Linked DNA regions of Chelatococcus sp. HY11. The protein of the gene in region 2 interacts with the protein of the main gene of each other region in a pairwise test. Links are inferred from orthologs where the notes say so. Each region holds a gene or a part of one and is shown on either strand. Other genes may lie near its edges. The genes, in order: mtgA and KIO74_RS01165.

Region 1 (3,175 bases), 2.6 Mb from region 2 along the record:
GCGGAGACCACGGGCTGGCCCGCGAGCATGACCTGCTGTTCGTTGAGCAGCCGGACAGGATCGACCAGCGTACCGAGCTCGGCTGAATTGACGACGGCCGGCGCCGCCATCTCTTCATGCGCCATGGTCTGGGTCACGAGCGCAAGGTCGCCGGACCGGTGCACGTCAGCGGATCGCAGCTTGGCCGATCGCAAGGCATCACTGACATTGCGCAGCAATGCCTCCACGCTGCAGCCCTGATCAGGGACCTGCACCGCGCCCATGCGTACTCTGAGCTGGACCGCCCCTCGCCTTGTCGTCGCGGGGGTGGCCTCGACGGCGCGCGCCATGCGCTCGGCGATGCCACGAACCTGAGCCACGGGGCAGCCGCGTAGCAGTACCGCGAAGCGGTTGCTGGCATGGCGAATGATCTGGTCACGGCGACGAGCGACCTTGCCGATGCGCCCGGCAACGATGTTCAGCGCTTCGTCGGCCGCGTCGCTGCCGAACTCACCGTTCAAATCATCGAGATTGTCGAGTGCCAGAACGAGGAGTGTGAACGAAACGCCGCTGCGCACGGCCTCGCTCATGCCTGAAGACAAAGCTTCGGCGAGATGAGCCCAGTTCGTCATCACACCGGCAGCCCCCGCATCTGGCGGGCACTCCGACTGCAGATCCCTCATTTGCGCCTTCTGCGCCATCCGATCCGCCTTGGAGGCCCTGCGACAGGCCGCTCTTTCTTGATCTTGGGAACGGACGCACCGGTTCGCGCTTCCGTACCCTTCGTTCAGGGTCACTATAGCGCATGCTGTTGGGAATTGGTTAATGAAACGTCAAGAAATGAAAGGCTTGCCGCCAAATTTACACAATCTACTATAGCGAGCATCTGGAGCAGATTGCACGCAGGCTCATCGAGGAAGCAGATCGCGCAGGCACCATAAGCAAAAAGCCCGGCAGAGCCGGGCCTTTACGGTAGAAGCAGATCGCTGGGGAGTTAGGCTTCAGCGCGCGGCTTCAGCACCTGACGACCACGGTACATGCCCGTCTTGAGGTCGACGTGGTGCGGACGACGCAGCTCGCCCGAATCCTTGTCCTCGATATAGGTCGGCTGCTTCAGAGCGTCGGCGGACCGGCGCATGCCACGCTTCGATGGCGATGTTTTTCTTTTCGGAACGGCCATGACAAACTCCGCGCGATGAGCCGTGGATAAGCGCGAGCTGCTTCGGGCTCCCGGATCATCCAGCAATCAAAAGGATGCGGGCTTATACAGGGCCTTCCGCGCTCTGGCTAGCCCCTATGGCAGATTTAAACTCAAGACGTGCCGAAAGGACCGTACCTCCCGGCGCTGGCAGCAGAATGACCCCATCGGCCAGACCAACGGTCATAGTCCTGTGCAGCCAATCGTCGCGCCGGGCATGCGCGCACCGATACGGCCGGCATAAACGGACATATAGCGAGTTGGACGCCGGGCGTCGCGCTGCAGCGGGTTTGGCAGGGCTGCCGCGAGCAGGGCCGCCTCGCGACGCGACAACTGCCTCGCCCCCTTGCCGAAATAGTGCCGCGCCGCCGCCTCGGCTCCGAAGATTCCCTCGCCCCATTCAGCGACGTTGAGATAGACCTCCATTGTGCGCGGCTTTCCCCACACCACATCGACCATCATCGAGAGCGGAATTTCGAGACCTTTGCGGATGTAGGATCGCCCGGGCCAGAGGAAGACGTTCTTGACGGTCTGCATCGTGATGGTGGACGCGCCGCGCGCCGGTCCGTCGTCTCCCGCGCCATCCAGGACATCGTTCAACGCCACCCAGTCCACACCGCCATGGCCGCAGAAACGCGCGTCCTCCGCAGCGATAACCGCCCTGACGAGCTCGGGCGACATGCTCTCCAGCGGCACCCATTGCCGATCGACGGGCGCCAGGGAAAACCACCGCCCGATCATCAGCGTCGAGACCGGAGGAACGAAACGATACATGAGCGCGAGGAGGACCGGCAGCGCGAGGACGATGAAGAGAATGCGCCAAACCATCCGGCGAATGGGGAAGCGACGCTTGGACCTGCGTGTTTTCGTCGGGCCCGTGGCAGCCTCCGCTCCATCAGACGTCGCTGCCTTCTGCACGAGCAAGCGAGAACTCCTCCGGTTGTTCATGACCACCGCCGGACACCCGCCAATCGCGAACGCCGCCCTCGGACGATACGATCGTCACTGCAGCTTAGCCTACACGGGCCGCGGAAAAACAGACCGAACTGACGTAAGGGGCTGCAAAATTCCGTCAGGCATGCGAAGGACGGCCATGCGGAATGAGGACAGGCAAGGGAGCAGGGCTTGCAGAAGGACAGCCACGTCGCATTCGCGGATCGCCTGACGCAGGTCGCGGCGGCCGTTGAAAATGCCCTTGCCCGCCACCTCGCCACCGAGCTGCGCGAGGGTGAGATCGCGCGCCCCGAAAGGCTCATGGCCGCGATGCGCCATGCCGTGCTCGGTGGTGGCAAACGGCTGCGCCCGTTCCTGGTCATCGAAGCCGCCCGGCTTCTCGGACGTGACATGGACCATGCGATGAACGCAGCCTGCGCGGTGGAAGTGCTGCATTGCTATTCGCTCGTCCATGACGATTTGCCCGCCATGGATGATGACGACCTCCGGCGCGGGCGACCGACAGTTCATGTCGCCTTCGACGAGGCAACCGCCATTCTCGCGGGGGACGCCCTGCTGACACTGGCGTTCGAACTCGCGGCGACGCCGCACGGCGCCGATGACGCGCGGGTCCATCTTGAACTCGTGCGTGGGCTGGCGCGCGCCGCAGGTCTCGGCGGGATGGTCGGCGGACAGATCCTCGACCTCACGGCCGAGGGACGCTACGGCGATGCCCCGCCTGGTGAAGGTGGCATCCGTACCCTGCAAGCCATGAAGACCGGCGCGCTACTCGCCTTCTCCGTCGAGGCCGGCGCCATTCTCGGCCACGCGACAGCCGGAGAGCGCAGCGCCCTGGTGGCCTATGGCAAGGCCCTCGGCGCGGCCTTCCAGATCGCCGACGACGTGCTCGATCGAGAGGCCGACGCGGTGGCTATGGGCAAGCGCACGGCCAAGGATGCGGACAAGGGCAAGGGAACCCTGGTGGACATTCTGGGCTTGCCAGCCGCCCGCGCTGAGCGGGATGCCATTGCCGCGCAAGCGATCGCGGCGCTGTCGGGCTTCGGC
Region 2 (3,203 bases):
GGACCTGGTCAAAGCCCTGCTGCTCGATCCCTTCGAGCTTGAGATCCGCTCCGGCTTCGCCGACGCTGATCAGCCGCAGACCCCGCGCGCGGGCGGCATCGGCCACAGCCTTCGATTCGGGCGCGTCGGCATTGACCACGACGGCCGCATCACCCGGCAGAAGGTCCGTGAACAGACGGAGCTTGGCCTCAAGATAGGCCTCGACCGTCGGATGATAATCGAGATGGTCGCGGCCAAGATTGGTGAAGGCGCCGGCTGTGAGCCTGACGCCATCGAGCCTGTGCTGGTCGAGCCCGTGGGAAGACGCTTCCATTGCGAGGTGGGTGACCCCATCGCCGGCCAGCTGATCAAGCGTCCGGTGCAGCGCCACGGGGTCAGGCGTCGTCAGCGAGCCATAGACGGCCCCGCCCGGCGCAACGACGCCGATCGTGCCGAGGCTTGCCGCCTGGTGCCCCAGCGCCGCGAAGATCTGCCGCGTGAACTCGGCTACAGAGCTCTTGCCGCTCGTCCCCGTCACCGCGACGATCGTCTCCGGTTGGCGCGGATAGAAGCGCGCCGCGGCGAGCGCGAGCACGCGGCGAACGTTGGTCACCTGCGCGAAGACGATATCGGTCGGAACATCCGCTGGCCTTGGCCCCTCGCCGATGATCGCGACAGCGCCGCGCGCGACGGCATCGCCGGCGAAAGTGAGGCCATCGGTTTTCGTGCCCGGGACTGCGGCGAAGAGGAAACCAGGCTTCACGGCACGTGAATCGGCAGTAAGCCCGGCGATGGCGCGCCGGGCTTCACTCTCCGCGAATTGACCGGGGATCAGGTCGCCAAGCGATCTGGCGGCCTCTGACACAGGGCTCTTCATGGACCCATTCTCCCGCGTTCAGGCAAGGTCGCGCTCGTGTCCATCAGCGGATCCCCCAGGCGCCCTGACGCGCCATGGTCGGGAAGGCCACGGCAAGCGGCGCGGTGTGGGGCGGCAAGCCGAGAAGTGGGGCCACCCGCTCGATTATCTTGCCGGTGGTCACGCCCGCGTTCCAGGCAGCCGTGGTGTAGCCATAGCTCTCCGGCGTCGCCTGCGGCTCGTCATAGAGCGTCAGGAAAACATACTTCGGCTTGTCGGCCGGAGCGATCGCCATGAACGTCGTGAAGTTCTTGTTCTTGGCATAGCGGCCGTTGATCACCTTCTCGGCCGTGCCCGTCTTGCCGCCGATGTAATAGGCGCCGCTCGTTGCTTCCTCGGTCTTGCGCGCCGAACCACGCTCCGCGTTGATGCGCATGATATAGCGCATCGCCTCCGACGTCTCCGGCTTGATCACCCGGGGGGCATCCGCCTTGGCGTCCGCTTCCGAGCGCTTCAGGAAGGTCGGCTTGATGAAATAGCCGCCATTTACCAGCGCGCCGACGGCGGCTAGCGCCTGGATAGGCGCCACGGCCAGGCCATGGCCGAAGGCGATGGTGGCGGTATTGATCTCGCCCCAGCGGCCCGGCACGAGGGGCTCGGCGCTTTCGGGCAATTCGGTACGCATGCGATCCAGCTGCCCCATCTTGCGGAGGAAGGCCTTGTGGCCCTCCACTCCGACAGACAGCGCCATCTTGATCGAGCCCATGTTCGATGAATGCACGAAAACTTCCGGCACCGTCAGCGTGCGGCCCGTGCCGTGATACTCGCGAATGACCTGCCGGCCAAAGCGCATCATGCCGCCCGCGGTGGAGTAGGTCGAGTTGATGTTCGCCTTGCCGCTGTCCAGCGCCATCGCGACCGTCAGCGCCTTGAAGGTCGAGCCCATCTCATAGACGCCGACATTGAGGCGGTTGATGCGGTCCTTGTCCTGGGCGTCGACAGGGTTGCTCGGGTCGAAATCCGGCAGCGAAACGAGCGAGACGATCTCGCCGGTGTTGACGTCGAGGATCGCGGCCGCCGCCGCCTTGGCGCGAAAATACGCCATGCCCTTCACGAGTTCGTCGCGCACCGCGTGGGTGGCGCGCAGGTCGAGCGACAGGGCGATCGGCTTCATGTCGTCGGCGCTGCGGGCAAAACCAAAACCGGACAGAGCCTGCAGGCCCTGGCCATCGAGGTATTTCTCGATCCCGGCGATACCCTCGTGGTCGACATTGGCAAAGCCGAGGATATGCGCGCCGATCGGACCGTTGGGATAAACGCGCCTGTTCTCCGGAATGAAGCCGACGCCGGGGATGCCGAGACGGTGCACTTCCGCCTGCTGCTTCGGCGAGACCTCGCGCTTCACCCAGACGAAGCCGCGCTTGGTGCCGAGCCTGTTACGCAGATCTGTCGCGTTGAGATCCGGCAGCACCGCGGTCAGAAGCTCCGTCGCCTCGTCCTTGTCGATGATGTTGCGCGGCTCGGCGAAGACCGAGGCGGTTTTGACGTCGGTGGCCAGAATGACGCCATTGCGGTCGACGATATCGGGGCGTGAGGCCATGATGGCGGCCGTTGCTCTCCGATGGAACTCGCTCTGGGCCTCCGGCGCCAGCGCGAGCAGGGTGAGCCGGCCGATGATCAGCATGAAAAGCAGCGAGAAGAAGACGCCAACGAGGCCGATGCGGGCCACACCCTTGTCGGCCCGCATGTGGAAGAAGCGGCTGAGAAAGGCGATGATCGCGAGCAGGATCCGGCGAGCCCGGCCGGCAGGCGAAGGGCGCTCACCCGGCGCCACCGTAGCGTCGGAACCATACTGGCCGGAGTAAGGAGCGTCGATCGTCGGAACGTTGGACATAGGAACTCTCACCGCGCCACGGAGGGGGTGCTGGCTGCTGACGTCGAACCGGTCTGGGGCGTTGCCGTCGGTTCACCGAGGCCAAGCAACTCGAGCTTGCGTCCGATGGCATCGACCTTCGCCTGCCGTTCCGGCACGTCGCTCAATTTCGCGATCTGCTTCACCGTGAGCGGTTGCAGGTCGAGATGCCGCTTCGCCAGAACCTGCAGACGATCCGGGCGATTGAAATACTGCCACTCCGCCCGCATCACCGCGATGGCCTCTTTCTCGCGCTGGACACGCGTCTTCAGTTTGGCCACCTGCTCGGCGTAGTAGATCGTCTCATACTTGACGGAATACGCGTATCCCGCCGAGCCCACGAGCAAGGCGATGGCGATGAGATGCATGAGGCGGATCATGTACGCGTCCTTCCTCGACTGGAGCCTGGTCGCCCACTCCCCGGTCCCCCACTCTTGGACCGGGGCTTTCCGGCAC

The links.
Region 1: the proteins of KIO74_RS01165 (region 2) and mtgA interact in binary tests that used the Escherichia coli proteins (3 or more experiments, as listed by UniProt). The link is inferred for Chelatococcus sp. HY11 from one-to-one orthologs.

What each region holds. Positions count from the first base shown.
Region 1 is NZ_JAHBRX010000001.1:2,845,981-2,849,155, forward strand. What follows is about bases 229-3,089. They hold mtgA (monofunctional biosynthetic peptidoglycan transglycosylase), read right to left. Parts: upstream 2,096-3,089; coding sequence 1,361-2,095; downstream 229-1,360. Other genes in these bases: KIO74_RS12980 (bifunctional diguanylate cyclase/phosphodiesterase), read right to left, coding at 229-662; rpmF (50S ribosomal protein L32), read right to left, coding at 974-1,159; KIO74_RS12995 (polyprenyl synthetase family protein), read left to right, coding at 2,303-3,089. Outside these bases: more of KIO74_RS12980, read right to left, coding at 1-228; more of KIO74_RS12995, read left to right, coding at 3,090-3,175. UniProt on the Escherichia coli protein: Peptidoglycan polymerase that catalyzes glycan chain elongation from lipid-linked precursors. May play a role in peptidoglycan assembly during cell division in collaboration with other cell division proteins.
Region 2 is NZ_JAHBRX010000001.1:214,700-217,902, reverse strand. The notes cover bases 315-3,203. They hold KIO74_RS01165 (peptidoglycan D,D-transpeptidase FtsI family protein), read right to left. Parts: upstream 2,730-3,203; coding sequence 900-2,729; downstream 315-899. Other genes in these bases: rsmH (16S rRNA (cytosine(1402)-N(4))-methyltransferase RsmH), read right to left, coding at 3,124-3,203; ftsL (cell division protein FtsL), read right to left, coding at 2,738-3,127; KIO74_RS01170 (UDP-N-acetylmuramoyl-L-alanyl-D-glutamate--2,6-diaminopimelate ligase), read right to left, coding at 315-856. In the rest of the region: more of KIO74_RS01170, read right to left, coding at 1-314. UniProt on the Escherichia coli protein: Essential cell division protein that catalyzes cross-linking of the peptidoglycan cell wall at the division septum. Required for localization of FtsN.